4 regions of the Paenibacillus sp. FSL F4-0087 genome follow, and region 4 is predicted to be linked to each of the others. Evidence: predicted binding sites of a transcription regulator. Region 4 holds the regulator's gene; each other region holds the start of a gene.
The links. Region 4 encodes Rex, which represses fermentation and respiration genes when NADH is low (regulators of the CRP and FNR family bind a similar motif). Its sites were predicted from a motif close to TTGTGAAATATTTCACAA; they were not measured.
Positions count from the first base shown of each region.

Region 1: MHB84_RS14705 (cytochrome ubiquinol oxidase subunit I) is a predicted target of Rex. The motif match lies at 6,735-6,752, and genes of this name have one in related genera.
Region 2: adhE (bifunctional acetaldehyde-CoA/alcohol dehydrogenase) is a predicted target of Rex. The motif match lies at 3,025-3,042, and genes of this name have one in related genera.
Region 3: lpdD (prenylated flavin chaperone LpdD) is a predicted target of Rex. The motif match lies at 5,551-5,568, and genes of this name have one in related genera.

Region 1 is NZ_JBBODJ010000001.1:3,145,691-3,153,758, forward strand. Features, by position in the region: gene MHB84_RS14680 (glycosyltransferase) at 40-2,052, shown strand; gene MHB84_RS14685 (class I SAM-dependent methyltransferase) at 2,135-2,806, opposite strand; gene MHB84_RS14690 (glycosyltransferase family 4 protein) at 2,803-4,236, opposite strand; gene MHB84_RS14695 (glycosyltransferase) at 4,238-5,149, opposite strand; gene MHB84_RS14700 (hypothetical protein) at 5,149-6,447, opposite strand; gene MHB84_RS14705 (cytochrome ubiquinol oxidase subunit I) at 6,876-8,068, shown strand, end outside.
Region 2 is NZ_JBBODJ010000001.1:5,032,852-5,040,919, reverse strand. Features, by position in the region: gene adhE (bifunctional acetaldehyde-CoA/alcohol dehydrogenase) at 332-2,944, opposite strand; gene MHB84_RS23135 (Crp/Fnr family transcriptional regulator) at 3,375-4,091, shown strand; gene MHB84_RS23130 (hypothetical protein) at 4,178-4,891, opposite strand; gene MHB84_RS23125 (hypothetical protein) at 5,089-5,820, opposite strand; gene MHB84_RS23120 (winged helix-turn-helix transcriptional regulator) at 5,988-6,284, opposite strand; gene MHB84_RS23115 (ThuA domain-containing protein) at 6,607-7,335, opposite strand; gene MHB84_RS23110 (sugar phosphate isomerase/epimerase family protein) at 7,360-8,068, opposite strand, start outside.
Region 3 is NZ_JBBODJ010000001.1:5,484,563-5,492,630, reverse strand. Features, by position in the region: gene mobB (molybdopterin-guanine dinucleotide biosynthesis protein B) at 148-699, opposite strand; gene MHB84_RS25295 (molybdopterin molybdotransferase MoeA) at 707-1,975, opposite strand; gene MHB84_RS25290 (restriction endonuclease) at 2,147-2,437, shown strand; gene MHB84_RS25285 (DUF4247 domain-containing protein) at 2,551-3,297, opposite strand; gene MHB84_RS25280 (DUF4178 domain-containing protein) at 3,309-3,815, opposite strand; gene MHB84_RS25275 (DUF350 domain-containing protein) at 3,839-4,240, opposite strand; gene MHB84_RS25270 (PspA/IM30 family protein) at 4,337-5,008, opposite strand; gene lpdD (prenylated flavin chaperone LpdD) at 5,138-5,482, opposite strand; gene MHB84_RS25260 (polysaccharide deacetylase family protein) at 5,636-6,424, shown strand; gene MHB84_RS25255 (3D domain-containing protein) at 6,553-7,221, opposite strand; cyclic di-AMP (ydaO/yuaA leader) riboswitch at 7,224-7,419, opposite strand; gene MHB84_RS25250 (amino acid ABC transporter ATP-binding protein) at 7,704-8,068, opposite strand, start outside.
Region 4 is NZ_JBBODJ010000001.1:5,223,369-5,231,436, reverse strand. Features, by position in the region: gene MHB84_RS24115 (acetate/propionate family kinase) at 1-978, opposite strand, end outside; gene MHB84_RS24110 (3-hydroxyacyl-CoA dehydrogenase family protein) at 975-1,847, opposite strand; gene MHB84_RS24105 (AAA family ATPase) at 1,981-3,483, opposite strand; gene MHB84_RS24100 (hypothetical protein) at 3,476-4,003, opposite strand; gene MHB84_RS24095 (cell wall elongation regulator TseB-like domain-containing protein) at 4,307-4,837, opposite strand; gene MHB84_RS24090 (amidohydrolase) at 4,879-6,183, opposite strand; gene MHB84_RS24085 (redox-sensing transcriptional repressor Rex) at 6,170-6,823, opposite strand; gene dinG (ATP-dependent DNA helicase DinG) at 7,066-8,068, opposite strand, start outside.

The DNA.
Region 1 (8,068 bases), 2.1 Mb from region 4:
AGAGAGCAGAACCCCGAATAGGAAGGAGGGAGGATGAACATGCAGACAGGAATCAGCCTGTGCATGATCGTGAAGGATGAGGCCCGGTCGCTTCAGCGATGCTTGGATGCTATTCAGGATGTTGTGGATGAGATCATCGTTGTGGATACGGGATCAACGGATGAGACGATCCACATTGCCCGTCGTTATGGTGCGGTTGTCATCAGTGCAGCATGGACCGGAGATTTTAGTGCTGCCCGCAACCTGTCCCTTGCTGCTGCCACTCATCCTTGGATTCTGGTACTGGATGCGGATGAAGTCTGGATGCAGACCGAGCACAATCTGGCCGAGATGAAGCGGCTGCTGACCTCAAGTCAGGACGACGTATGGGGATACTGGATACAGGTCACGAGTTTGCTCGGAATGTCTGGAGAAGAGCGTGTGACGGATGCCGTGTGTCGTTTATTTCGGAATGATCCCCGGATTGCTTTTCAAGGCATGATTCATGAAGAAGTGGCATCTTCGATTCTCTCCTTCGCTCCGTGGGGTGTGGTCGATTCCGGGCTTGAGATTATTCATTATGGCTATCTGGAGCACGTTATTGTTGGCAAAAATAAACCCGAGCGCAATATGCGGCTAATTCGCTCCGCTCTTGAAGAGTCACCGGATCAACCGGAACTGTTATATGCGATGGCTGCCGAGTGGTTTCAGCAAGCGAGATACGATGAAGCGCTCAAGTTGTTACAGCCTTTGCTGGCAAAGCTTACGCCGGAATGCGGATATCATTCGGATCTGGTACTCAAAACGGCTTATGCCTGGCGGGAACGTAGCCGCCCAGAGAGAGCACTCGCTATCGTTGAGGAATGGAGGCCGGTGTATGCTGACTTCCCTGACTTGCTGGAGCTTGGTGCTGTGTTGGAGCTCGATCAGGGACGGGATGCTGCGGCGCTTGACTGGCTGAAGCAGGCCAAAGCGGCAGCATCCACAGCCAGTCGATATACGTCTGTTTCTGGTGCCGGAACTTATCGCAGCCTGACTCTGGAAGGCATGGCCCATGAACGGCTGGGCTGCTGGCAGGAGGCAGCTAAGGCTTATACATCTGCGCTCGCTGTACAGCCCGGCAGCTTGTCAGCATGGCAGCGGCTGCTGCTGCTGGCCGCAGCTAGCGGGCGGCCGAACGCCATCGCAAGCGCAGCCCAGCGGATAAGCCTGCCGCCTGCGGCCTGGCAGGCGCTGATCCCGGCCGCGCTGGATGCGCATCGGCCGGAATGGCTGTCGCGCCACGCGGCCTCGCTGGCCGCCGCGCTGCGGGCGCAGCCCCTCGCCGCTGGGCTGGCGCTGGCCCAGCTCGGCGAGGACGCCGCTGCCATGGCGGCTTTGCAGCCCTGGGCAACGCATGCGCAGCACGAGCCGGAGGCGGCGCTAGCGCTGTGGGCGCTCGGCCACAAGCAGCCCGGCGAGCACCGCACCCGGGCTGCGGCGGGCTTAGCGCGAGGCGTCGCAGCGTCGCCGTCAGCGCGACGTAAGGCCCGCCAGCAGGGGGCCGCGCCAGACGCAGCCCGCGCAGCGGAAGCGCTGCTGCGCGGCGGCGCCCCGGCTCGCTGCGCCCCGCCAGCGCCGCAGGCCGTGCACGCCGCGGCGCTGGCGCTCGCGCGCGTAGGCGCCTGGGCCGCATGGCTGCGCCTGCTGCAGGCCCTGCCGCCCGGCCAGGCGCCGGCGCTGCTCGCGGCGCTTCCGCCTGCGGCCCGCTGCGGGCTGCTGCGCGCTCCCGCTAGCGTGCGTGAAGGGCTGCATGCGCTGTTCGGCACGCCGCATGGCGCCCAGCAGCCCTTCACGCACGAAGTGCCCGCCATGGTACTGGCGGGCACGCTCGCTTTGCTCGCAGGGCGGCAGCGCACTGCGCGTGATTGGGCCGAATGGGCCCAAGTCACTGCACGGCAACCCGCCGCCTCCGGCAGCCCGGCGACCACCGTCCCGCCGGGCCTGCACACCCTGCTGCGCCTGACATCACCCGGCGCAGCATCCACCGAAGCATACGCTAACCAGTGCAGCATGCTGCTGGTTCATCTCTAACGGCTTCGGTATCCAAAGGTTTAAGGATTTGGAGTTAATCTCAATCTATGCCCTCATCAGTGATCCCATTTATCCATCCCAATTACTCCTTACGAATAACAGCACGAAAACAACGGATTGCCGGGCCATACATGTCAGACCAGATGGCATCCTCCGGTTCTTTCACGCTCAGCTTACCTTCGATCGTCAGTCCAGTGACAGCCATAATGGTCTCCAGCAGATCAGGGCGCATCTCGGGTACATCAAACGTGGCTATCAACCGTCCGTCCGGCTTCAGCACCCTGGCGAACTCGCGAAAGGCGCGCAGCATCGTGCCTGTATCCAGATGCTCCAACACAGAGATGCAGAATACGCTGTCAAACATCTCCGGTGCATACGGAAGCTGAGCCAGATTGGCCTGCGCAAGATGCAGTCGGTCCAGGCTCAATTCCGGCAGGTCGCGTGCGGCCTGTTCACCAAAATCAGAAGCGATATCCAGCCGGATCGCTTCTCTGGACAAAATACGCTCATCCCAATCACAGGCATGAACTTCCCGGCAGTGCTCTGCCAGCCAAAATTTGAATGGATGGGATATACCACAGGCGGCGTCGAGTACGACGTCTTCTTGACGTGCAAACTGGCGTGCCCATTCGTACTCGTACGGACGGCTCCACCACGCAGGATGCAGTGGAAAAACCAATGTATCCGTTTTGGGGTCGCCCTCCCGAATGTATCTTGATTCCGTGAAATCCGTTGCATTTGGCGTATCCATCATCCCCGAATTCCCTCCTTTAATCCTGCTTCTGCCAGAAAAGATTCCAATACCGTACTCCATCTGCGCCGCCAGTGGGAGATGTCGTAGGATAGCGCCGTCTCGCGGGCATAGATACCCAGCCGCTCCCGCTCGGCCCGGTCTTGAACGAGACGCACCAGCGCGGCGGTCAGCGCTTCTTCCCCTGGAGGTACCAGCAGTCCGTTGAAGCCATCCTGAATCAGATCATTCAATCCGCCAACATTGGAAGCAACAACCGGAAGTCCACAGCTCATCGCCTCCAGACAAGCGTAGGATGTTCCTTCCGAGAAGACTGTCGGGATCACCGCGATATCTGCCTGATGGTAGGCCTCGCGAATATCCCGAAAATCATACGTGCGCTGTATAATTCGATCCGCATGGGGGTGCGTACGATGCCAATATCGGAAGGATCGACCCACCGTACTGCCTTCAACCAGCTCTCCCGCAAATTCGACCTCCAGATCGGGAAAGGCACCGAGCAGTCGGTCTGCTGCCAGCATCATCGGAATAATGCCCCGTTCCATGCTGATGCGGCGTGGATATAAAATGCGCAGTGGACGTGAGGGGTTCACATTAGTTGCAGCCGGTGTGTCGTCGCCCTGATCCTTCAAATGTTCATCCATCAGCTCATTTGGCTGCCGACCAGTGCGGCCCTGTTGGATATCCCTCGAGTCCAGTTCTTCAGCGATTACTGTCACCTCGGATTTGTCCGCCCGCACCATGCCGTTTCCAACGTTTCTTTCCCCCACGGATGACGCAGCATTCAACCCCGAGATGGCAGCTTCAGCATGCTCTTCATGGCCTGCAAGATCTTTCTTCCATGCAGCCAGCCATTCTTCTTCCTGTTCAGGCTCAAACGTACGCCTTGGCGGAGCAGGTGTGAAGTAGGAGGTATCCACCGCATTGGGAATAAGCACGACCTGACTGGCATCCGCAAACGTACAAGCAGCACGGCAAAAGGTCTGAAAATGGGAATCGACCGACACGATGCGTACAAGTCCATCCAGTGCCAGCTGAATATGCTCAGCAACTTGCTGCTTGGTTTCGAGTGGCAGCGCGGGACGATCCCAGTTAATGCCATGGCAGATACCGAGGCTGCCCGGCTTGTAGGCAATGGGCTGCCACAGGCAGCTTGCATAGATCACAGGCCCTCGCGCTGCCGCAGCCATTCGGACAAAAGCTTCGGGCACATCATTCATATCGTAGGCATACCCATATACATCGATCTGTTCCGTGCGGGTATGAAAAGCTTCAAAATAGGACAACTGATGAACCTCGGGGATATGTCCCAATCCGCGGATTACACTGCACAAATCAAGAACGTAACGCTCCAGACCGCCCCCGAACACCCGGCTGAATTCCCGGTTATATCCATCGGTGAAGCTGTGTGTCAATATGCTGACCACGCCCATCTCACTGCTCCTCCTTCCACGGAATCAGTCGGGGCTCCGGATCAAGAATTGATTCATAGTGTTCCAGGCTGCCCCACTCGCCGTGTGGATCAATTCGTTTATAACGCAAATATTTTCGAACCCGATCCTCCAGACTTCCTGCCCAGCCAAGATGCTGGACTTTCAATTCTGTGCTGATTCCGGGCAGTACAGTGCAGGGTAAGGGAAGGCGAGGCACATGATGATTTTGCTGCGGATAAAAGTAAGGATAACCCGGCATATATCGAACCAGAGAAGCGGTATGACGTCGGTGAAGCCCCCAAAGCTCATCTTCCCGATAGTGAGTTCGTCCGCCCCACATATCGTAGAAGCGGAAAGCGATCCAGTCCGCATGGTCCTGGTTAATCAGAGCGCGTATCGCTTTCTTCGCTTCCGTGCTATATAGCTCATCGGCATCAACCGAGAGCAACCAATCCGGCGAGGTACCTGCTGCTGCTTGCCATAGTGCATTGCGTAATCGCCATTCCTCCGCAAATAACGGCTTTTCCAGCACTTCCAGACGAACGACCTTTGGATAGGCTCTGCATAGATCGGGTGTTCCATCTGTGCTGGCATCGTCCACAATGACGATCTCATCCACAAACTCACTTAAATCGTCCAGCACTTCCTCCAGATATCGCCCTCGCTCGTTACGTACCTGAAGCATGGCGGTCAGTTTATTGCCCTGACTTTTACGAACCCGACGAACGGAAAACGGCTCTCTGAATAGGTCTGTATCCTGGTGTTTTGCAGCATGCTGCTGATCCCCTTGTCCCTCTGGGTCAGCATGCAGCGATTCCAGCGTTTCCGTTGGAGTATGAGTTGTTTCGGATCGTATATCCTTATGCACCATCGGTCCATTCACATGTAGTCTGCGCTTCTTCGGGTCCAGCATCATGGCACCTCCCCCAGCAATTGCTGGACGGCTTGATCCAACAGCTCCATCTCGACGATTCGCGCAAGAGCATCTTCATCCTCCAGTGCTGTCTCCAGAAATTGTCTCACCGCCCCGTGACGTTCTCCCCGCAGAGCCAGAGCTAGACCTGATAATTGCCGATAATCCTGTCGGCTGGGGCTATCCTGAATATCCACTGCATGCACCAAATCTAATGCATCTTCCACACGTCCAGTCTCCTGATAGATACGAAATTTCCAATGCCGTGCCGTTTCGCCTCCGAGTTCATCCAAAATGTGCAATGCGTTTCCATAATCATCATTCAGACGCAGCAGTTCTGCCCGGACAAGCTGTTCCTCTCCGGCCTCCAGCCAGCGACAGAGTTGTTCATAATGGTGCCGTTCCTGCTCGTTGCCTGCGCTGATTCCATAAACCTGCAGCGCATTCTCGATTTCCCCGGCCCTTGCATGAATGGCGGAGAGGAATCGATAGTGGGAGCTTACACAATCATTGCGCCCGTTTAATACCGCGTGGGAGAAGGCCTCCTTGAGTGAAGCGGCCGCTCTCGAATCCTCTAGCACATACTCATAGGCTGCCAGCAAAAAGGAAATTGTCTCATGCGCTCCTGCTTTGGATCGAAGCTGACGATAGAAGTCGGCCCGCACACTGCATTGCAGCTGGGTGACCGTATCCTGAACACCCGAGAGGGTCTGCCGCAGCGCATGCAGGAATAGCAGTTCATAGTCCCGGAGAGGGACCTCGAGGTCATCCTTTTGCATGACACCAGCAGGGGAGGAATCCTCACCATTCAGCCAGATGGCGCGTACACCCTGGAATACCAGCTTCATGTAGCGTGTTTCTGAAGTGGTGCCCACCAGATCGGCGATACCGACCAGTCTTGAAATACAGCTCTCCCATAAGGGGGACTCGGCTTCTTCACCAACCGGCTCGGGAAGAAGTACAATACAGAGCTCCGGATGGAGCGAGGCTGTGGCGGTAAGCCAGTAGGGATGAGCAACCACAGCAACCGTACGGGGCTCCTGCAGCAATTGTTCTGCTTCGGGAAGCGTGATGACGGTGATATTCGCAGGCATTTCCTCGGAGCGCTCCAGACTGCTGACATAGTAGACAGGCCCTTCCGCAACCATCAGAGCAGCGATGTCTGGATAGGGAAAAGCAGACCATCCTCCCTTCCGGGGGAAAAGAATATAACGAAAGGCAGACAGGTCCGTACTTGGCTCTTCTGCATCTACCCCTTGATGAGGCTCCGGGTCCGGGATCGGAGACAGCTCTTCCATCGATGAATCACCTCACTTGATTTACATTTTGTCCGTTCACGGATTGAAGCATCACCACCTGATAAACATCAGATTGGCGCTGCTTTGAATGATATCAATGAATCCAATAATTCAATATGTAATGCCCATTTTGCCCAGCGTATTTTATGCCTGACACTAACATATGGGCGTTCCGTCCCAAACATGAGCATCTTCCGTGAATAGACGAAGCTGGCAAGCTCAAAGATTAGGTTTATTTTTTTCTATTGTGTGACCATCGTCACTTTTTTTTGCTGTCATGGCAGGGTTTGTGATAATTGTCACATGTATAAAATAGTCTATCTGGCACAATACGTTCATCAATACGTGTTTGGCTGACAGAAACGGAAGAAGGGGCTTCAATGCCAAATACGAAAACTGCGATATGAACAGAAAGAAGGGGTAACGGTATGGATCCGATCATGTTATCGCGTATCCAATATGCGCTCACAACGATTTTCCATTTCTTTTTTGTACCGCTGTCCATCGGTCTTGTGCTGCTGGTAGCCATTATGGAGACGTTGTACGTAGTGAAGGGTAAGGAAGTTTACAAAACGATGGCCAAATTCTGGGGCAAACTGTTCCTGATTAACTTCGCCGTTGGGGTAGTAACAGGCATTCTGCAAGAATTCCAGTTCGGCATGAACTGGTCGGAGTACTCCCGTTTTGTCGGGGATGTATTTGGTGCGCCACTGGCTGTAGAAGCCTTATTGGCGTTTTTTATGGAGTCTACCTTTATTGGACTCTGGATTTTCGGATGGGATCGTTTGTCCAAAAAGGTGCACTTGGCGTGTATCTGGCTTGTATTTGTCGGCACATTCCTGTCCGCGCTCTGGATTCTGGCAGCCAATTCATTCATGCAGCATCCGGTTGGCTTCGAGATTAATAATGGCCGCGCCGAGATGAATGATTTCTTTGCACTGATAACGAATGGTCAACTGCTGGTAGAGTTCCCGCACACGATCTTTGGTGCCCTGATGACAGGTGCATTCGTCGTAACCGGGATTAGTGCCTACAAGTTGATGAAGAAGCAGGATGTGGAAATATTCCGCAAATCGTTCAACATTGCCATCATTATTGGCCTGGTTTCCTCGCTGGGGGTTGCCTTCTCGGGTCACTTCCAGGCGCAATATCTAGTGGAGACGCAGCCAATGAAAATGGCAGCCAGTGAAGGAACATGGACGACGACGGAAGACCCTGCACCATGGACCGTGGTAGCCTTTATCGACCCGAACAAACAGGAGAATTCCGGCGAAATCAAAATCCCTGGATTGCTCAGTTATCTGTCCTATAGCAAGTTCTCTGGCAGTGTCAAAGGCATGAAAGAATTGCAGGCGGAGTATGAGCAGACGTATGGTCCAGGAGACTACATTCCTCCGGTACGGACGACGTTCTGGAGCTTCCGCATCATGATTGCTGCGGGCGGCTTGATGATTCTGCTTGCTTTATACGGTACCTATCTGGCGATGCGCCGCAAGTTGGAGGGGGCAGGAAAATGGTTTATGCGCTTGATGGTGTTTGCCATTTCCCTTCCGTTTATCGCCAATACGTCGGGTTGGATTATGACTGAGGTGGGAAGGCAGCCGTGGACAGTATTTGGTTA
Region 2 (8,068 bases), 190 kb from region 4:
AAAATACGGGGATAAAGGCGAGCGCTATCGCTTCTTCAGGTTTTTTCTCTCCTCTCCGTTATCGTGTACATTTATGATTCAAACTATATAGCATAGAAGGATGAAATCGTGCTTGAAAGAGAACGCTTCGCTTCTTCAGTTCTTTCTTCCCTCTTCGTTATGGTGTGAATACCTAGTTCAAAAAGTAACATCACCGATTCCGTGTAATCTCTTTTAAAAAAGACAACTGCAAAGATTACGTTATACCTTTTTTTACAGGAAAGACGGCAATCGGGGCTCCCCTTACGGGGAACCCTGACTATATGCCTGGATCATGCTGTTGATTTAGTTGTTATTCAAACTTGCCGTAGAAAGCATTGCGGTACACATCTGCCAGTTCAGTCACCAGCGGCAGTTTTGGATTGGCTGTTGTACATTGGTCCTCGAATGCGCGGTCTGCCAGATAATCGACATGTGCCTCAAAGTCTTTGGCATCGAATCCGATTTCCTGGAACGACTCTTCAATACCCAATGTTTTGTTCAGTTTGCGGATGGCATTGATGAGGCTGGTCACCCCTTCTTCTGTCGTACGTGCAGGCAATCCCAGAATGCGGGCAATTTCGGCATAACGCTCATCTGCCACAAAGTGCGAATATTTCGGGAACGATGCAAACTTCGTCGGTTTTTTCGCATTGTAGCGGATGACGTGCGGCATCAGGATCGCATTGGTACGTCCATGTGCAGTGTGGTACTGACCGCCCCATTTGTGCGCCAAGCTGTGGTTAATGCCCAGGAATGCGTTGGCAAAAGCCATACCGGCAATCGTCGAAGCGTTATGCATTTTCTCACGAGCCAATTTGTCACCTTGCAGCGCCGATTGCTCTAGGTATTGGAATACCAGTTGAATCGCTTTGATCGCGAGTCCATCCGTGTAATCATTCGCCATAACGGAGACATACGCTTCGATCGCATGCGTCAGTACGTCCATACCTGTGTCTGCGACAGCCGTTTTAGGCAGAGTGTATACAAACTCAGGATCCACGATCGCCACGTCTGGTGTCAACTCGTAGTCTGCCAGCGGATATTTGGTATTTCCTTGATTTTTATCTGTAATAACCGCGAACGATGTTACTTCCGAACCTGTGCCCGAAGTTGTCGGGATTGCTACGAATTTCGCTTTCACGCCGAGACGTGGATATTTGTAGATCCGTTTGCGGATATCCATGAATTTTTGCTTCAAGTCGTTAAAGTCTGTGTCAGGATATTCATAGAACAGCCACATCGCTTTGGCAGCATCCATCGGTGAGCCCCCACCGAGTGCGATAATGCAGTCTGGCTGGAAGCGACGCATCATTTCCGTACCGCGGTCTACCGTTGTTGTGGATGGATCGGGTTCGACATCAGAGAACACTTCAATGGCTACTGGCATTTGACGTTGACGCAGATAGTGCTCTACTTTTTCCACATAACCGAGTTTGACCATCATCGCATCCGTAATAATGGCTACGCGTGTGATGTCCGGCATTTTGGCAAGATACTGTGTTGCACCTTTTTCGAAGTAGACTTTGTTCGGCACTTTGAACCACTGCATATTCACGGTACGGCGAGCCACCCTTTTCACGTTGATTAAGTTCACAGCGGTTACGTTGGAAGAAGTCGAGTTACGTCCATACGATCCGCAGCCCAACGTCAGTGACGGCATGTTGGTGTTGTAGATGTCACCGATGGCACCGTGTGTGGATGGCGAATTCACGATAATCCGTCCGGTTTGCAGACGATCTGCGAATTTGCCAATGACTTCTTCGTTCGTCGAATGAATAACAGAGGAGTGACCCATGCCGCCAAAAGCAACCACTTCTGCTGCACGCTCAATCCCTTCAGCTGCCGTTTTCACTTTGTAACAAGCCAGTACCGGGCTTAGTTTTTCAGCCGACAACGGGAATTTTGTACCTACCCCTTCAATCTCGGCTACGAGAATTTTGGTGTTAGCAGGGACCTCGATACCGCACATTTGCGCAATGCTGACTGCAGATTGACCAACTATCGCCGGGTTCACCGCACATTTCTCAGCATTAATCGCACCTGCGGTCAGTTTCGCAGCCTCATCCTTGTTGACGAAGTAACAGCCGTTCGCGATCATTTTCTTTTTCACCTGATCGAAGATCGGTTCTTCGATGATGACTGCTTGCTCGGAAGCACAAATCATGCCGTTATCAAACGATTTGGACAAAATCAGATCCGTTACCGCTTGATTGATATCTGCGCTTTTCTCAATAAAGCAAGGCACGTTCCCTGGCCCTACGCCCAGTGCCGGTTTACCACAGCTGTATGCCGCCCGTACCATGCCTGATCCGCCTGTTGCCAGAATGAGCGCCACATCGTTATGATTCATCAGCGCGTTTGTACGATCCATGGAAGGATCATCTATCCACTGGATACAATCCGCTGGAGCACCATGCTTCACTGCAGCATCTCGCAAAATTTTGGCAGCTTCCCGGCTACAGTTCTGTGCAGATGGGTGGAAACCGAAGATGATCGGGTTACGCGTTTTGATGGAAATCAGTGCTTTGAACATTGTGGTGGATGTCGGATTCGTTACCGGGGTAATCCCCATGATAATGCCGACAGGCTCCGCAATTTTCTGGAAACTTTCGTACTCATTATCTTCAATAACCCCTACTGTTTTGTCATATTTGATGCTATGATATACATACTCTGTTGCAAATATATTTTTGGTGATTTTATCCTCATACACACCCCGGCCTGTTTCTTCCACGGCCATCTTGGCGAGCATCATATGTTTGTCGAGACCTGCCAGCGCCATCGCTTGCACGATGCGGTCAATCTGTTTCTGATCCATGGACATGAATGCTGCATGTGCTTTATTCGCTTTGTCAATTAACGTTTGAATATACTGACCTGCTGTCGGTTCTTTTACTGGGGCGACTTCGTTCTTTACAGCCATCTCCCTCATCCTCCTAAAGGTTCGTATTGGTTTGTCTCTCTTCTTTACATTCACATCGTATCATGGGGAAAGAGTTAATTATGTGATTTTTTTCACAAAGTATAACAAATTTAATTTAAGTTTTTTAGTGTCCCTCACTTAGCCATTTACACTTCCTATTTAAACTATAGGGCTGTCAGATTCATCCTCCCCTTCAGAAAGTGAATTTAATCACAATGTTTGAAATTTCGCCATTTTTGCCCCCTTTCCACGCCCCTCAAACGGCAAGATAAGGTATATACTGAACTTAAAAATTGAACCACCGCAATTTGTACCGTCCTTTCCGGCCGAGAGATGACCTTGATCAGGACGGCAACGGTTTGCGGCGAACCACGGGGGCCAGTCCAAGCTGCAGAAGGCCGTCCGATGGACACAAAGGGGAGATAGACTTATGAGAGAACAACTGAGTGTACTGGAAAAACGCGGAAATACCAACTGTTTCTCGGAAGCGAATTTCAACCATCTGCTCGTAACGATGAAGGACAGAACCTATCCGGAAGGAACCCATCTGTATTGGGAAGGAGATGTCTCTGACAAACTTTATTATATGAAACGGGGCCGTGCTCAGATCACCAAATCCACGGATGAAGGCAAGGAACTGATTATGTACATGTATCAATCCGGTGATATGATTGGGCAGGCTGATCCGTTCTTCGGATCGAAACACAGCTTTTCGGCGGAAGTGCTGGAGGATAGTGAGATCGGTGTACTGGAGCATAAAGACCTGGAGATGCTGATCTGCCAACACTGTGACTTTGCGATCGACTTTATGAAATGGATGGGTATCCATCACCGGTTAACCCAAACCAAATTCCGTGATCTGATGTTATATGGGAAACCAGGTGCACTCTGCTCCACGCTAATTCGATTGTCCAATTCCTACGGCGAACCCCATGGAGAGCATGTCATGATTCATAAAAAAATAACGCACACGGATCTGTCCAATATGATTGGAGCGACCCGTGAAAGTGTCAACCGCATGTTAAGCGATCTGCGTAAAAAAGACGCCATTGAATACGACAACGGCATGATTGTCATCAAGGATCTGCACATGCTCCAGGGCATCTGTCACTGTGAATTGTGTCCTAACGAGATTTGCCGAATTTGATTTGACGCTTTCCCCATCTTGTAAACATTTGATACGCAAATGAAAAAAGCCCATCTTCTATAACGAAGATTGGGCTTTTGTTATACTTAAGATACAGTAGTCAACTCAAGCTTTACTGCATCACGTGGATTCAATTTCATGTCCAAACCGTTTTCCATCAGTTCCTTATCATTCACCATGATCATCCAGCGTTGGTTCATCCGGGGAATTACATTTTCAACGGAAACGACGAACTTGTTGTTTTCCGACATTCTTACAATCCCACTGGACTTCAATACATCACGCACAGTACATTCCTGAACATACACCCCGGCATATTGACGATTGAGATTTGGCATAATATTTCCACCGCTCACCTTGAGTAATGTTGTTTGGTAAACAACATCGTCTCCCCCACTGTCAGCGGCTTTTACATATATGATCACTTCATCTTTGACATGAAGCTCCATGTCCCAATTTTCCGGGTCAATATCCTTGCCATTCAGTTTGACTGCCCAGCTAAGTGAGGAGTCCAGAGAAACTTCCCCCACGGATTGGATCCGCTTTCCATCTGCTGTAAAATCGACAAGCCCACTGTTCAACAGTGCTTTCTTGAGCGTCAGACCTTCACTAAAATCTCTCTTAATGGACTTCGTTGCGTCAGGCAAAAAAGTGCTGCCATCCACTGCCACAGTGATCGTATTCTGCGATTCGGTCTCTTTGACGATTGGCTGTTCGGAAGGCTGTGTCTCACTACAACCGGCTAATATAACCAGAATAAGCAGACATATACCTATGTAACCGGGGATTCTCTTCTTCATGTAGGTAACACCACCCTGCGTAAAATCATTCACCCTGTTGTCCATAACCTCTATTATGGCACAAAATTCATGCAAAAAAAGTGTCAATGCCGTTACTTTTCATCCAGTAGCGTCCATAACTGGTTTGTACAGCACAAAGAGCCTGCAAGCAGGCCCTTTGGCTCCTAATTATCTTTAAGGTCTATTGAATAGCATGGTTACTGGACACAAGCCTGCATGTAGGTACGGCCCCCGTCTCCATCCTTCAGATACGGATTGAGCCCAAAGAACTGTTCCTCCGACACATAAACACCTGTCAGCAAACGCCCTTCAAGTAATCCACCGTCCACCTGTACACAGAACGAAGGTGCATCCACATATTCCTGATAGAACGGAATCTGACCATATGAATGGTGTACCTTGGATACCTTGCCCTGCTCATGCAGCGGCCGTTCGGAGAAATAGGTAGGTACAATATAACGGGCAATCACATCCAGCTCCTGTACAGTGTAGAAGGTGTCATCACCCAGCCAAGGCGCGAACAGGCGGATCTTCTCATATTGTGACCATACAATCGCCTGAATCAGCATCTCCGCTTGAACAAAACGACCTTCGCCCACATCCAGATACACACGTTCTTCATGAAAGTTGGCTTCAGTCTGTGCTCCGATGGAATCGGGTTGTCTCAGTTCACATCCGATACATTTCCAGCCTCTTGCTGTCTGAATCCATTTTTGCAGTACCGCCGGAGCCATTACCTGACCATTGCTATTCGTGGAATGAGTCTTCTCTCCTGCAACATCATCCTTAACCGACGCGGAATATGAAGTTCGTTTAAATAGCTCCGCAGCTTTTTTGTAGATTAGATGTACCTGGATGGATGCGCTCTCAAGTTCTGCAATATCTTGCTTGCCGTAGCGTACTTCACGGGATAAGCTTTCTTCTCTCATGACAATTGGCCTCCTCGCTCCGGCCGCCTGCGGCCATTTTATTTACAATTATACTACAACTCGCGACAACATGTGCAGGACCGTGAAGACAAAAACTCCTGATTTCCACTGGAAACCAAGAGCCTTTATCCCAACAGTTCACTTAGTTTGAGCCGGGGAAGCTGTTACTACTCAACCCACTGCTCTGCCCAGTCTTGAATTTGATTCATAACAGGCTGTAGCGCCTTGCCTTTCTCTGTCAGTTCATATTCAATACGAACTGGCGTCTCCGGATAGACATGACGGATCAGAATTCCTTCGCTTTCCAGATCTTTCATCCGTTCTGACAACATCTTATCACTCATGGATGGTATCAGGTTGGAGATATCCTTGAATCGCTTCGAACCACTCATCAACGTTTGAATAATCAGACCGTTCCAGCGCTTACCCAGAAAAGAAAACGCCGTCTCAAAGCGCGGACACATCCGCAAATCTTGGCCTTCCACATTAATCACCTCTTTAGAGATCACTCAACTTACGTTTAGTTAGTATATTTCATAATAACATATTTAAGTCTCAAAGAAAACGTCTGCCGCTAAAAAGTTAATATTTTAAAGGCATAACTCAACTTCGATGATACAACTCAGTATACATCACATGGGACAACGGAACCATGGGAAAATATCGTCTAACTCCCATGTAGCTATCTTACCCAAAAAGAACCCCGCTGCCACAGTCATACATGACTTGGAGAAGGGTTCTCTGGTATATCGTTTATTTTATGCGTTCACACAGCCAATTTGCAGCTTAAACCAGCACGTTACCAAGTGATCTTACAGGTTCGCTGAAGCCAAATTCCGGCTTAACGTTGCGCGTAGGATATGCCCACTTCACTCCATTGCTGATCACTTTTAAAATTTCCGGATTATAGAAGGTCGGATAAGTTTCATGACCTGGACGGAAATAGAAGATTTTACCTGAACCGCGGAGGAATGTACATCCGCTCCGGAATACCTCTCCACCTTGGAAATTGCTTACAAACACCAGTTCATCCGGTACTGGAATATCGAAGAATTCCCCGTACATTTCTTCTTTTTCCAGAATTATCTTGCTGTTGATGCCCTCTGCAATCGGATGGGACGGATTCACACACCAGATAATCTCCTGCTCATTGGCTTCACGCCATTTCAGGTCACAACTTGTGCCCATCAGCGCTTTGAATGGCTTGGAGAAGTGACCGGAGTGCAGCACAATCAACCCCATACCATCAAGGACCCGCTGTGCAACCTTCTGTGTAATCTCGTCGCTCACACGATCATGCGCCATATGTCCCCACCATATAAGCACATCTGTAGAATTCAGCACCTCATCACTTAATCCATGTTCAGGCTGATCCAGTGTTGCAGTCCGAATGGCAAAGCCTTCGCCTCCCAGTCCGTTTGCCAAAGCCATATGCAAACCGTCCGGGTAGACTTCCCTTACTTCATCGTGAATTTTCTCATGGACAAATTCATTCCAAATGGTGACGTTAATCATATTCAATTTCCCCCTAGTGTAACTCTAAACCCACCACATATCTCCCAGCGGCTCTTCAATCAATACTTGTTGGAGATTTTGCACAGCTTTAGAGAATCCTTCTTCTACCGACATCAAACCATCTTCGTGTTCAATACTTACGACATAATCATATCCAACCAGACGCAGAGCGCTAATAATATCAGCCCAAGTCTTGTTATCGTGACCATAACCGACCGAGCGGAATTGCCAAGCACGATCAAGCATGTTTGTATAATCCTGCATATCTGTTACACCATATTTGTTCACGTTAATTGGATCAATAGTTGTATCTTTCGCATGGAAGTGATGAATCGCGCCTTCACGTCCCAGAATGTGGATTGCTTGCACCGGATCAATACCTTGCCACCACATGTGGCTTGGGTCCAAGTTAGCGCCAATCACTTCGCCTGCTGCTTCACGCAATCTCAGCAAGGTAGCTGGTGTATGCACCGAGAATCCACCGTGCAGTTCCAGTCCCACTTTCACATTGTGATCTGCAGCGAACTTGCCCCACTCTGTCCAGTAAGGGATAACTTTGTTGTCCCATTGCCATTTAAGAACTTCCTGGAAGTCATTCGGCCATGGTGCAACAGGCCAGTTCGGATATTTGGCATCCTCATGGTCTCCGGGACAACCGGAGAATGTGTTTACAACAGGCACTTCCAGTTTCTCAGCCAGTTCTACCGTCTTAACGAAATCATCGTGGAATCCT
Region 3 (8,068 bases), 260 kb from region 4:
CTCATTAAAATGTAACTTAAAAAGCGATTCTTCCAGGAGGATGTCCTGTAAGGATCGCTTCTTCATATCTATGGCTTCGCAAGATTAATGAAAACACACTCTTTTCCTTACATTTCATATCATTCAGTTTACATAATAATTATTTCGTCATAATCTTCTTTTCTCTTCATGACATTCACGCGAAACCAGCCATCTTGCTATATCCTCTGCCTCATGAACAGAATGCCAAACGAGGCCCTCACTATCCTCCATACATTCTCTCTTGTCATGCTCCAGATCCAGCCATGAAACGATCCCGATTACATCCTGTAACGTGTCTTTTAGAGAAAGATCTTTCTCTTCACGGACCATGATCAATTTGGGATATGGTGCTAGTTTGTATCCCTCAATGAGAATCCAGTCGTAGGCAGACAGATATTTTATCATGTTTTCCAACGGCGTCGCTTGTCTTTCAATGAGTGCAGTACGTTTCTCCGACATAACAACGATTGCATCGGCCCCTGCTTGAGCAAAGCTGTAGGAATCGGTTCCTTCGTGATCCATCTCAAAATGATCATGTCCATCATGTTTTATTACAGCCACTCTTCGTCCAGCAGAGGTAAGGTACCGGGTAAGCGCAGCAATTAAAGTGCTTTTGCCTGAGTTTTTATATCCAACAATCTGTATGATATGTGGTGAAGTACTTCTTATTTCAGACATGTATGACCTACCTGACATGACCTGTGGGGAGTCTGAGAATTCGAACCTGTTCCCCCGCAGGAATGCCTTTTTTCTCGGGCGGAACAACGATCAGACAATCGCTATCTTTAATAGTAATCATGACACTGGATTCGTCCACACGCGAGGCAGAAGGTTTAGCATATACCATTCCGTTACGTATCTCTGTCCGTCCGCGTACAAAGCGCGTGAAATTGTTGACCTTTGTATAGTCATCATCCAATATGGCTGTCCATTCTTCCAAATATGGATGAGCATCAGCCTGCATCGAACGAATTGTTGGCCGAACAAACAACTCAAAGCCGACAAAACAAGCCCCCGGATTGCCCGAAAGTGCAAATAGCAGCTTGTCATTAACCACTGCAGCCGTCGTAACACTGCCGGGACGCATGGTCACTTTGTTAAACAGCATCTCCATATTCCCTTCCCGAACCAAGTCCCCCATAATGTCATAATCTCCAACCGATACTCCACCTGTTGTGACCACCATATCATTATGTTCAAGCGCTTCTGTAAGCTTCGTACGTGCGGTATCCACATCATCTGCAATCGAACCATACATAACCGGCTCGCCACCCGCTTCAACGACCAGAGACCGAAGCATATAACTGTTACTGTTCCGAATACGCCCGGGTTGCAATGGCTCGTCCACTTCCAACAACTCTGTACCTGTTGCAAAAATGGCTACCTTGGGGCGTTTGTATACAGGCACTTGACCTACGCCGAATGTCGCCAGCACGGATTGTTCACCTGCCTGAATAATCGTTCCTGCTTCCAGCAGCAATTGGCCCTCATGAACTTCCAATCCAATTGGGGTAATGTTAGCATCAGTCTGAATATGGCGCTTCAGAGCAATCCATTGTTCCCCATGCTCTTCTTTACTTTCAGTCATCTCCATCATAACAACAGCATCTGCACCTTCCGGTACCTGAGCTCCTGTCATGATCCGAGCAGCTGTACCCGATGTAATCGTAAGATCCGATGTATACCCGCATGGAATTTCATCAATGATACGGAGCCAAATCTGCTGCTCGCTTGATGCTTCAATCGTATCCGAACTTAGAATCGCGAACCCATCCATTCCGGAACGACGAAAGAATGGGTAAGGATGGGGAGCATGAATCGTCTCAGCAAGCGTTCGACCATGTGCTTGCTCAAGTGTTACTTTTTCTATTGAACCCGAACTGACATGAGCAGCAACTTTCGCCTGCGCATCCGGTACTTGTATAGCTTTACGGATAAATTTCGCAGTCGTCATATCCGTTGAATGTGAATTTATTTTCAATGGTGATAGAACCTCCCTGGATCATTTGTTCATCTTAAAAAGTGTAGCCCGAAAGCTAGGTCATGACAAGTACTCTCCAACATATCATTCACATGAAAGACGAATGGACAGACCATAATATGTAAGAGAAAGGAGCTGACCTTTATGAACCAACGATGCGAATTATGTGGAAGGGAGCCTGTCGAGACAACAGTACATCACCTGACACCGAAAGAAATGGGCGGAACACATATGCCTACTGCAGATCTTTGTATCCCTTGCCACAAACAGATTCATTCTCTGTATACCAATCGCGATATTATTACCTTAGGTTTAACTGAGATACAGGCTCTAAGGAAAGATGAACGCATCGCTCCTTATATCCGCTGGATTCGCAAACAACCTGCCACAACCATTCCTCGTGTTCGAAAGTCCCATCATGTCCGCAAATCGTAAAACAAAAAGAACAGCGTCCAAGGTCATGTTCAGTGGCATAGCTCGCTCCACCTTACCTTTTCACTGTTCTTCTGCTAATGCTTTAATATTGCGGGCCCCATTCATGAGGAGTGCTACCTACGCCTCATGATTCGGCCGCCGCCAACCCTCGTTTTGGGTTTTTTATAGGAACTCTTCGGTGAATCAAATAATCCTCCAAGGCCGCCACTACTTTTATTACGATCAATTGTGCCTTTGCTTTGTTCCTTATTCCGGCTGAATAATCCTCCACCGGAGCCTACGCTTGAATCCTTATCGCTGCCACGACGGGTAATCGACCCTTTCCGGTCAACGGTAATGGGCGGCGCAACCTTTTTATCGCTGCTCGTCGGTGTCCGATAGGAACCTTCTCTTGGTTTGTACGTGTCCTTGTTCGTATAACCCCGATACGTACCGGACCCTCTACCCCCGAACGAATCAAACAAATTACCGATTAATGTTGCGGTTAAATAACCTTGCAAAAAGGACGAATCATAATTCTGCCGAACATATTCCTTTGAATCCACCTCAACCAAGGTGTCTTCCGCTTTATTCGGGTCTTGCTGCAAATGATAATACTGGTCCTGATACACCAGGAACATCCGCTCTGTATTTTCCGCCGAGATCTGATCCGGCTTCCGCTGTTCAGATAAATCCTGAGCAACCTCTGGAACGGTACGATCGGCAGCTCGGTACACATAGGATGTCGTATTACCACTGCCGCTGACCGATTCAAGCGGATATGTGTCCTGAACGGATGGTGCTCCGCACGCGGACAGCAGCGACATCACAAGGCTGAGGACCAGCATTAATTTTAATGCATGTGCCAAGCGCTTTTTCATTGGAACCTCTCCTAGCTCGAACGAATCACTTTGATATCCGCAGGAAGAATGGACTCACCTTCATACAGCGTAAATCTTCTGTCTTGCCACTCCACACGCAAAAGCATGTTATCATCAGACTGATATTGCCATACTAATTGTTCCCCAGCCTGACCATAGGGTGTCCTGCCTGCAGTGGTTACCATTCCTCCGTATTCTTCCTCCAAATGATACGCACGTCCATCCAGATCCAGCAACGTAGGCACCTCGTCTGGTGCATCGAGACGGCCATCAATTGGTGTATAGAGGGCATACCGGGTCATTTCCCGTTCTTCAATATGCAAATGTCGGATTGCCGTACCATCCTGCAACGTGAGTACAGCTGCATTTCGCGCTCGATGATGTACCCGCCCAACAACTTCATAGGTGACCAGCGAAACTTCACAGATATCACCAGGTGCCAGCTGAAGCATTGTTTTCTCTACCTTAGGCGGTTCAGGTTTGGCTATTATCCCTTTAATCCGTTTCCACACACTCATACCCATTACTCCTGTTCTTTATCTTATAAACAAGCTGCAATAATTAATGCGCCCACGATATGTAGTGCACCCGAGAACAAACCATAACCAGTCTTGCCCTGCTGTATTCCCGTATCCAGATCCAGGTTGGCCCATCTCCGAATCATAAAGTGAACCACACTCTCCAGAATCAGCAAAATAATAAATGAAACAACGGATACCAACAACGCTTCTCCAAGATGACCGGCTGTCGAAATGGAGGTGGCGAGTACATATCCCTGAGCAAACAGCTTCATAACCATACGTGTTGTAACGGCCATATTGCCCGCCTTCACTTCAGCAAAATCCTTATACTTCGTGAACAAAGAATCCACATACATTAAGACAAACAGCAAAACCGAACCCGATAACGTCCAGACCAGCATTGCCAAAATGTTCAAATCCATTTACATAGCCCCCACATCTCAACATGAACCGCAATTAAAAGCGAAGGAGAAACGCTGGTCTCTCCTCCGCTGGTGCCCCTGCTTGCTTACAAGGTTTTAGTTCTTATTTTCGTATTGCTTCATCAGTGCTGCCAGTTCATCCTCAACAGCCTGATCTTTGCCCAGCTTCTCGAACTCATCATCCAGCGATTTTCCTTTGGACGACATCTCATTGCTGGCTTCGGCCTGTGCTTCCATCTGCATCATTTTTTCTTCCATGCGCTTCATGCCGGCACTTGCAGTGTCGGAGCCAAATCCGTTCAGCGCCTTGTTGATTTCGGTTTGAGCTTTTGCAGCGTTGTAGCGCGCAACCAATGTTTCACGTTTGTTTTTCATTTGCGTCAATTGTTTGCGCATTTCGTCCAGCTTGCCACGAAGGTTATCGGCAGAAGCCTTGTTTTGATCATAGCTTGTTTTGTACTCGGCCATCTTCTCTTCAGCGACCTTCTTCTCTTCCAATGCCCGACGAGCCAAATCCATATTCTGTGCACGCGCTGCTGTATGTGCTTGCTCCTCACGTTTCTTCACGAGAGCTTCCTGTTCTTCAAACAGCTGCTTGAATTTCTTCTCAATGGCGATCTGTGCAGCAACAGCTTTCTCCGCATCTTCCAGATCTTCCTGCATATCCCGGATATATTGATCCGTCATTTTGATCGGATCTTCTGCCTTGTCAATAATAGAGTTAATGTTAGACATCGTTAAATCGCGCAATCGTTTGAAAATGGACATTATGGTATTCCTCCTAGTCGATAGTTCATCCTTGTATATAATCATACATACGTGGCAATGTTCTACTCGTTTCAATTTTAACAAAAAAAATCATAAAAAACGATTTTAGCCTGCTTAGCCTAAATGGAACTATTGAATCAATCGACCCGTTTGGCACAGCTCTTCATCAAGCAGCTTCTCTGCAGTCTGCACAATCTCGTCAATCTGCATCCGCGTAATTTCATCAAAGTGAATCCCCATTATTACGGTAACGGTTACCTTTAAATGAAGGGCAGCCTTACGTGCCAGTCTCTCACACAACTCTTGTTCTTTATGCCCTGGAATATGCACCGTAGCCCCACTCACTCGTTCACGGTCTGGATAAAATGTGGCTACTGCTCCAATATGTGATCTTCCTCCAGTTACCATAAACACTTTGTCTTCCCCTGCCTCAATCACCTGTAAACGAACGGAGTTTAAATCGTATGTACTCATTTTGCTCCACCTGTCCTTTTCAATATGTATATGTATGGTGGAATTATGGCTCCGATTTAATGAATCAGCAGTGAAACATCTCACATCATGCATAAATACGGATGGCCCCGGGCATACCAAAGAGAACGCAATTTGGGAAAAGGAGGCACGAACATGCGTATACGCCTCATCATGTTATCCATCATGGTCATTCTTCTGGGAGGAAGTTATGCTCCTGCTCAGTTATGGGCTTCTTCAAGCCCGCAAACCGAACCTGCTTCGAAGTCTGATTCTCCTGAAGAAGAACAGTTGACTCTGGGACAACTCAGACAGAAATATGCGGATACGTTCAAAACCAATGGCCCCTCAACAAAAAAGGTCGCTCTGACTTTTGATGATGTTCCTGATCCACGGTTCACACCGCAGGTGCTGGATATTCTAAAAAAATACAAGGTGCGGGCTACGTTTTTCATTGTAGGAAATCGCGCTGAGAAACATCCGGATCTGGTGAAACGTATGATAAAAGAAGGGCATATTGTGGGCAATCACAGCTACAATCACCCGGAATTCAGCAAGCTAACCATGAATGCATTTCGCAAACAAATCTTACATACCGGGGATATTATTCGAAATCTAGCGGGTTACACTCCCAAAATGATTCGTCCACCCTATGGTGACATTAACGAGCAACAGCTCCAATGGGCAGCCAAGCAACATTACAGCATCGTGAACTGGAACGTTGATTCTCTGGACTGGAAGGGCCTCTCCAAAGAGGAAGTCAAACAAAACATCCTGTCCGCCGTCAAACCAGGTTCCATTGTTCTGCAGCATGCAGGAGGCGGTGTAGGATCGAAGCTGAGTGGTACGATCGAGGCGTTGCCTGAAGTTATTGAAGAATTGCGAAACCGCGGGTACGAGCTGGTGACTTTGGACGAAATGCTGGAACTGCCAAAGGGTAAATAGATTTGATACGGCAATGGATATTCAAAAGGGTGTTCTTCAATCACATTATTGTGATTGGAGAGCACCCTTTATTGTTTAATTTAGATTAAGTTGGAGTCACATATGATGATGTGCAGCTTGCTTTGATTTTATTTCAAAATGTAAAGTTCCACATCCTGAATACCAAATGTGCTCACGGATTGCTTGCTGCCAGGAATAAAGATATCGATCTTGTGTCCTTTAATGGCACTGCCCACATCACGAGCCGTAGCGACAAATGCCTGTTTTGGCAGTCCTGGATGTGTATGACCTGTCACCAGTACCTTTGTACCCAATGGAATGATACTTGGGTCTACTGCAATGGTACCCAATTCAAGCGGATTACCGAAGTAATCCACAGCACCCCATCCTCCATTTTCGGAAGCATCAGCGGAGTATGCTGTTGCTTTGACGTCGACAGCTTTGCTGTAATCAAACGTTTTTCCCCAGGCTTGTACAACTTTACTATCTGCATTAACGTCAAGGCTTGCGGCAGTTACCGTTTTGGCCTCCGTTTTTGCTGCTGCAGCAGAAGCTGTGTTTGTTGTTTTACCAGGGATCGTAATTTTCAAACCACCATAAATGTTGTAAGCTGAAATGTCATTATTAGCTTTAATAAGAGAGTTAAGTCCAACTCCATATTGTTTGGATAAGGTGTAGAAGGTATCCCCCTCTTTGGCCACATGAACTGAATCAGCATGAGCCGGAACGGCCTGAATGAGCATTGCTGCTGTCAGCAAAGCTGTTGCTGTTTTGGCTATACGTTTCTTGTTAATCATGGTCTTCCTCCCTCATTATGCCTGCGAAGTTAGTTGTCGGATTCGGATGGAGGAAACCACCCTATAGGTTCAATTACATTTAAGAATTTATGTAGCCCTAATTCACCCCAAGCCGTGTGCAAATAATTCTTCCCCTAGCACACTCTGCATCATTACATCCCACACTCCCAACTCCGGAAGTTTCGGCAGGAACAAATATATCACAATTTTGTAACCAGGGGTCGTAGTAAATGTTACCATCTGGCTAATTCACTTTAATATTTAGGCTGAATTCAAGCCGTTTTTTCAAATAAATGTCTATTTGAGCTTTAATCATTGATGACAGAAACGTTACTTTTTATGTAATTCCGTGCGTATCCTTACATAACAAAACAATCCCTGCCGACGGTTCGTCGACAGGGATTGTTGAGGGGATGAAATTCTCATCCAAAGTATAGATTTTGCATTTTCATCTTGATCTTCATCCTTATTATTGGATGGTATTAGAGCACTTTAGCGAGGAAGTCACGTGTACGTGCATGCTTGGGCTCGCCAAACACTTCAGCAGGCGTTCCTTCTTCTACAATAACCCCACCATCCATGAACAGGATACGGTCTCCTACTTCGCGTGCGAAGCCCATCTCATGGGTTACAATAACCATAGTCATGCCGCCCTCTGCAAGCCGCTTCATGACATCCAGTACTTCACCGACCATTTCAGGGTCCAGTGCTGAAGTAGGCTCGTCAAACAGCATGACATGCGGCTGCATCGCAAGCGCTCTTGCAATAGCGATCCGTTGTTTCTGTCCACCGGACAGCTGATTTGGATAAGCGTCTTTTTTGTCAGATAGGCCAACCGTCTTGAGCA
Region 4 (8,068 bases):
GATCACGTCTACACCGTTCATTGCTGCTGCATAAGAACCGATGTATTTGCGCAAACGATATTCGTACATCTCAAATGCAAGCGTGGAGTTAGCATCGCCAGCCTCCATACCTTCCGTGATTTCACGCATGTCGCTACTAATACCGGAGATTGCAAGAAGTCCACTATGCTTATTCAACATGGAGTTTACTTCGCTCACGCTCAGTTCTTCCTTGTTCATAACATAAGGTACAATGGCCGGATCCAGGTCACCACTACGTGTTCCCATCATTAATCCTTCGAGTGGAGTCATACCCATGGACGTGTCCACTGATACGCCGCCTTGTACAGCCGTTACGCTACCACCATTACCAACATGGCATGTGATGATCTTCAGATCTTCCAATGGACGATCCAGATATTCAGCTGCTGCCTTGCTTACGTAATCATGGGAAGTACCATGTGCTCCATAACGACGCACTTTATACTTTTTGTAAAGCACACGTGGAATGGCATACAGATATGCTTTTTCAGGCATCGTTTGATGGAAAGCCGTATCAAAGACCATTACCTGTGGTACCCCTGGCATATTGGATTCAGCCGCACGAATCCCCATCATTGCTGCAGGGTTATGCAGTGGAGCCAGATCGAACAGACGGCGGATTTCTGCTTTGGAAGCATCATCAACCAATGCTGATTCCTTAAATGCTTCACCACCGTGAACCACACGATGTCCAACAGCCTGAATTTCATCAACGGAACCAAGCACACCGTTTTCTTTGTCTGTCAGGATGTCAATAACTTTACGAATCGCTGTAGTATGTTCTAGAATTTCGCTAACTTCCGTAACATCCTCGCGGCCGGTTGGTTTATGAGTCAGAATGGAAGAATCCATCCCGATCCGCTCTACCAGACCTTTTGCCAATACGGATTCATCCGTCATGTTATACAATTGATATTTGAGCGAGGAACTCCCCGCATTAATTACGAGTACTTTCACAGCCGGTCACCATCCTTGTCGTACTTGAAGAATCCTTCGCCTGTTTTGACACCCAGGTGTCCTGCACGTACCATTTTCTTCAGGACTGTGGAAGGACGATATTTCAATTCACCGAATTCACGGAACATTCTTTCGAGTGCAGCTTCTACAGAATCCAATCCGAAACGGTCTGCCATCTCAAGCGGTCCGTGCTGGAAATTGTATCCGATACGCATAGCGTCATCAATATCTTCAGCGGAAGCGACACCTTCCTGCAGTACATGCAGCGCTTCGTTGATCAAAAGACAGATCAATCTGGACGTAACAAATCCAGGTGATTCATAGATCATAACGCCTTTTTTGTCCGCTACTTCTTCTACAAAACGTCTAGTTTCTGCAAAAGTGGAATCGGATGTTTTCAGACCACGAATAATTTCTACAAGATCAACCCGGGAAACCGGGTGAATAAAGTGCATACCAATAACACGCTCTGGGTATTTGGTTGAGCTTGCAAGCTCAGTCAAACTCAGCGTGGATGTATTACTTGCAAGAATTACGTTGCTTGGGCAAACTTGGTCAAGTTGACTGAATACCGCTTTTTTCGCTTCCAGATCTTCAGAAATAGTCTCAATGACCATATCGCAAGTTCCGAGTTCAGCCAGATGAGCAACTTTGGTAATACGGGAGAGAATCAATTTCTTCTCAGCCTTCGTAATAGCCCATTTCTCCAGTTGTTTATCGAGGTTAGTCTCAATCATGTTATATGCATGATCCAGCTTCTCCGTTGTGTGTTCCACCAGAAGCACATCAAGTCCTTTGGCTGCAAGCATCTGGGAAATACCTTGCCCCATCGTGCCGCCGCCGACAACTCCTATCTTTTTGAAAAACATGGTTCTGCTCCATCCTTTCGGTTCTCTATTTCTCTATTGTACCCTGTTCGCCGAAAATTACAAATTTCGACCCAACATATAATAATATCTTAGCACGACTGAAATGTAAAAAAAAATAACCGACATAAATAAATTATGCCGGTAGAAGGGCGCTGTCACGAAATTGACAACGAAATTGATCGCCAGACAATACTTCTTCCCTGAGCAACGTATCGAGGGAATTGTCGAAAATTGTCCGCTGTTCTTCAAGCAATCGTTTGGTCTGTTCCATCAGGTCTTGCAGGATCAATTTGTTCTCCCGCATGAGCTCTTCCGTTGTGACCATATCCATGTTAACAATACCCAACGTTGTGAGCCCGGAAGCCATCATCGTCTGTACCACATTCGTTGCTTGTTCAAAGTCATTGCGTGATCCAGTACTGCGTCCACCATAATACATTTCCTCCGCTGCTGCACCTCCGAGGGCAATCATGATTTGCTCTTCAAGGAAGCGCTTCGTGTACAGAAATTGCTCTTGTTGCGGGTTATGACGTACATATCCCAGGGCCTGTCCACGAGGGCTGAGTGCAACCTGACTCACACTGCCAGGACGAACCAGTTCAGCCATGATGGCATGTCCCAATTCATGAATAGCCACTCTTTTCTTCTCTTCTACGCTGGATTCGCGGTCTGTCTTCTCACCCATCATTACTTTATCAATCGCAAGGGACAGATGACGCTGTTCAATGTTGGGTAGCCCGTCCCTCATAGCGTAAATTGCAGCTTCATTCATCACGCTTTCCAGCTGTGCTCCAGAGAAACCATAGGATTCTTCTGCTGTCTTCTCAAGACTTACCCCTTCCAAAAGAGGTTTATTGACTGCATGCAGCTCCAGTATGTGTTTTCTGCCTTTCTTATCCGGCAAGTCTACCTGTATATGACGGTCAAAGCGTCCTGGACGTGTCAACGCGCTGTCCAGCATCTCTTTTCGGTTCGTAGCGGCGATCACAAGGATGCGCGGTGTGTCGGAAGAGTATATGCCATCCATCTCCGTCAACAGCTGATTCAGCGTCTGATCATATTCACGCTGTTGTCCGCCTTCCCGTTTTCCACCGATCACATCAATTTCATCGATAAATATAATGGCATTTTCCTTATTTTCTTTAGCAGCACGTGTTCTTGCATCACGGAATAAATCCCGTATTCTGCCTGCACCTACACCAACATACATCTCAACAAACTCACTGCCTGAAGCAGCAACAAAAACAGAATCGGTATAATGAGCAGCAGCTTTGGCCATCAAGGTTTTACCTGTTCCTGGAGGGCCAGTAAGCAGGATACCTTTCAAAGGACGAATACCAAACTTCTGAATTTCTTCATGTCGAATGAGAAAATCAAGCGCTTCCCGCAGTTCCTGCTTGGCACTCTCTTGACCCCCGATTTCTTCAAAAGTCAGCTTGGATGGTCCTTTTTTCTTGCGTTTACGTTCCTGACCTGCGCCCACCGTAATTCCGCCACGCATTTGCATCATAAGCAGCAGAGCACCCACAAGCATTGCAGCGATCAGAATGGGAATCATGTTTACACCGATAAAAGCAAGAAAGATAATTAATACGGGTACAAATCCAATGGCAATTTCTTTCGTCCATTTAGGCATTAGGCCACACTCCTATCTGACCGGGCACACGCGGCAGAATGATAAACTTGCTGGCATCTCCATCTCTGAGACTGACATATACATTATTGTCATCCATGGCTGTATTTACCTTGATCCCATTTGTAGCCATTTTAGACAAGGTCGGTGTAATCTCGGTGTATTGCTTGTTTTCCATCGCTTGAGCTACGGTAAACATCGCGCTTCCCCACCAGCTCTCCAGCGCTTCGTTGGAATGATCCACGACATCCAACTTCAACGAACGAGTGCCAATCAAGGTCTGTCCTTCTTTGTGAATATATTGTACCAACCTGCCCAGATCAACATCCGGCTGCAGATCGAGTTTCAACTGTACATCATTGCGGTTAATAGTTAATTGAACATCATTAACTCCATCGTACTGGGTAACCATCTTTTCAATTGGGCTTTGCACAGCCACATGACGATACACAAACCAACCTCCAAACAACACAACGGCTGAAATGACGGCAGTCAGAGCAATAGGCAATACTTTTATTTTCAAGTGAGTTACCCCTCCTAAATTTTGGCCCATCCTATAACTTGTAGGCAAGAATATAAATATGTGTACGTAATGTCCTGTGATGTGCCTAACAGGATTTATTTGTGTATGATGTATCCTTGAATACATATTTGAGTATATCACATCGTATATACAATATCTAAGGCGAAAATATGAATAAATTATTAATTTTAACTATTCAAATCCAAAATGATCAACAAAGTACGCCAAAGAACCGGACCAGTCGGGTTTCCGTCTGCCGGTTCTTTAATGTATTCTCTTCAGACGTTAGTACGTCTGCTAATTCTAGCTGTTCGGTATCGTATAGACCAGGTCCACCTGTTCCCCGTTGCTGAAGCGGTAAAACCGATAATAGTTGTGCGTATCATCGTTGTAATACACTTGCCATACATAGATTCCATTCACAACGCCTGGCATGATTCGTTTGATCTCCCCGCCCGGAACTTCAGAGCTGAACCGATTTCGAATCTGAGCCTCATTCATGCCGTTCTTTAACAGTTCCCCGTGTACCGCATTCGTTCCCGTCACCGGTTTGTTATTCTCATCAAACTTCACCCACACCATGACATCCTGGTTATCCTTATTTTTGCCGATCAGGGTCCAGTATATGTTGTCTCCGCCGTCTTTCTGTCCCCAAACATACTTACGCAGCTCTTCGTGGGACGTAATCCCCAGCTGTTCCTGGGCCGCCTGTATGGCCAACGCCTCTTCCTTGCGCTGATCCTGGGTAACATAGACATAATAACGCTGAAGTCCAAACAGAATCAGAACCAGGAGCAGCAGCGAAATCCATATCCACTTCTTTTTTTTCTTCAAAAGCCGAACTTCCTTTCCCTATGACGATGCTGTCCTTGTAATTATCGGGCAAGCAAACTGTCAAATGCCAGCTGAGACTCACGCAGAATGCGCTCTTCATCCATCGTAAGACATTCGCCATGTTTAACCACTTGTTTACCATCCACCCACACATGCTCCACATCTTTGGCCGATGCCGAGTAGACTGTATGGGAAATCAGATCCGTATGCGGATAGAAATGGGCTTGTTCGATGTTCAACGCGAAGAAGTCAGCCTTCATGCCAACTTGCAGAGCGCCTGTATTATTCAGGAATATGGATTTGGCACCATATGAAGTTCCAAGCAGAAGCGCTTCCCCTGCCGGCACTGCAGTAGGGTCACCAGATACACCTTTATGAATCAACGCAGCCAATCTCATCTCTTCGAACATATCCAGGTTATTGTTACTTGCTGGTCCGTCTGTTCCCAGGGACACAGTCACGCCTGCTTTCAACAGATCAGGTACTCGTGCAACACCCGAAGCCAATTTCAGGTTACTACCTGGATTGTGGGAAACTGCTACATCATGCTTTGCGAGAATCTCGATCTCTTCATCATTCAGATGTACCGCATGTGCAACCAGTGATGGACGGGAGAAAAATCCTAGTTTCTCCAGATGTGCAACCGGACGAAGTCCGTAATCAGCCACGTTCTGTTCCACTTCACGAAGCGTTTCAGACATATGCGTATGCAAAGGCAGATTCAGGTCATGAGCAACCTGTACCAGCTTCTCTATGTAATCCGGAGGGCAAGTGTAAGGGGCATGTGGAGAGATTACAGTTGTAATTCTTCCGTCTGCTTGTCCATTCCATTGACGGGCAAATGCTGCGGACTCTTCGAGCTTGCGCAGTTGTTCTTCTTCTGAGCAAAGTCCGATTACCCCACGTGCCAGAGCAGCCCGAACGCCGGATTGTTCCACCACTTTCGCCACCTGATCCATATGATCATACATATCCAGGAAAGCTGTTGTTCCGCCTTTCAACATTTCAAGAACAGATAGTGATGTGCCCCAATATACGTCTTCAGACGTCATTTTGGCTTCCATTGGCCACATTTTCTCCTGCAACCATACTTGTAACGCCAGATCGTCTCCATGGCCTCTCAGAAGCGACATGGCCGCGTGACCATGCGTATTGATCAGACCCGGCAAGAAGAACAGTCCTTTCCCGTCCACCTTTGTCAGACTTTCGTCTCCTTCCGGCAATGTCTCACCAATATGCACAATCTTGTCATTCTCAACAACCATAAAACCTTGAACCACTTTCCAATTCGTACCCTCACACACGGCAAATTTGCCGTTGTGAATTACCCATCTATTTGTCGTCATCTTCCTCGTCGTCCTTTCCATTCTCCAAGTAATAAGCCAGACTAAGCAAATCCGTCGTAAAATCGGCATGATGAATACGAATATGCGGCGGAGTCTTCAGAATCGTTGGTGCAAAATTCAGAATCGCTTCAATTCCTGACTCAATCAGTTGATCTGCAACATTTTGGGCTTCCGTATCGGGAACCGTGATAATACCTATACGAATGTTGTCTTTTTTGACCGAATCCGTTAATTCATTCATTGGTTGCACCGTCAAACTATTGATTTGACTCCCAATCTTCGGACCGTAGGCATCAAATACAGCGACGATCTTCATGTTGTCTTTGAGATAGGCATTGTAATTAGACAAGGCATGTCCCAAATTACCTGCTCCGACAAGAGCTACATTGATCTGCTGGTCTATTTTTAAAATATGGCGGATTTTCTCAATGAGATATGAAACGTCATACCCGATCCCTTTACGACCAAAGTCACCGAAGTAAGCCAGGTCTTTACGAATCTGGGCAGGATTCAAATCCAGCCTCAGTCCCAGTTCTTGTGAAGAGACCGTATTGACTTCGCGCTGATGCAGTTCATTCAAATAACGCAAGTAAACAGGCAATCTACGCACCACGGCTTCCGAAATTTTATCTGATTTCATTCATTGCTCCCCCTTACAAAGGCCACGATAGATAGATGAAAAAGCTGAGCACCCTGTCTAAAACGAGCAAAAAGATTACTGAGTTAAACAGGATGCTCGTTGTTATATAATGGATAATTGCTTTTATTGCTTTTATTCCTTTAATTGCTTTACTCGCATATCCACGAAACAAAAATCATATTACTTAATTTTACCGCCAACCACTGGCGTCTTGCAATAATGGAAGCTACAGAGCGTATCTGTTATTGTTGCTCTTCGGTCGGTCTCTCGAGCCATTCCGAAATACGAGGAACCATCTGCTCGGTGAGCATGTGCTCCATTTTAGGACCAGGTAATGAATATAAAAAGTACTTGCCATAATACGCTTCAATAACGCGTGTATCGTATACAATTACAATGCCTCTGTCTTTGCCTGTACGAACCAGTCTGCCAAATCCCTGTTTGAAACGGATGACGGCTTGTGGCACGGACAGCTTCATAAACGGGTTTTTCTTCTGCTGCTGCAAAAGCTCGCTCTTCGCTTCGACTAATGGATGATTCGGTGGCTGGAACGGCAGTCTGACAATCGCGAGACAAGTCAGAGCCTCTCCTGGAATGTCCACCCCTTCCCAGAAGCTGCTTGTGCCAAGAAGCACCGTTGCTTTCGCATCTTGGAAGCGGCGTGTAAGCTTGGAACGGCTGCCACTGTCCACCCCTTGCCCAAGCAAAGAGATATCATTGCCTGACAAGGCCTCCTTAAGTGGGTCATAGACCTGGCGCAGCATGCGATAGGAGGTGAACAACACCATCATACGTCCACGAGTGGCAATAGCCGTTTCCGCGAGGGAGTGCACGAGCATATCCACAAAGTGGGCATCGCCTACACTGCCCTTCACGCTTGGGAAATCACGCGGAATGACGAGCAGCGCCTGTTCTCGATAATTGAACGGTGACGGCAACATGGACGTTAACAAACGGTTATTCTCGGCAGCTTCCTGCAAACCCAGCTGTTCGATCATGAATTGAAATGACTTGTCAACGGAGAGCGTAGCCGATGTAAGCACAACGCTTTTCTTTTTATCAAAGAACATATCCTTCAATTGTGCACTGACATCGACAGGAACAGCATAGAGCTGAAGTGATTTACTGCGGAACTGGCCGCTGGCCTCCATCCAGTACACGGTGTTGGCATCATCCATCCGCATGAAGAAACGCAGATTATCCTTAATCGTTGCCAAGTCCTTGAGCAGACCTGAGATATCCGTA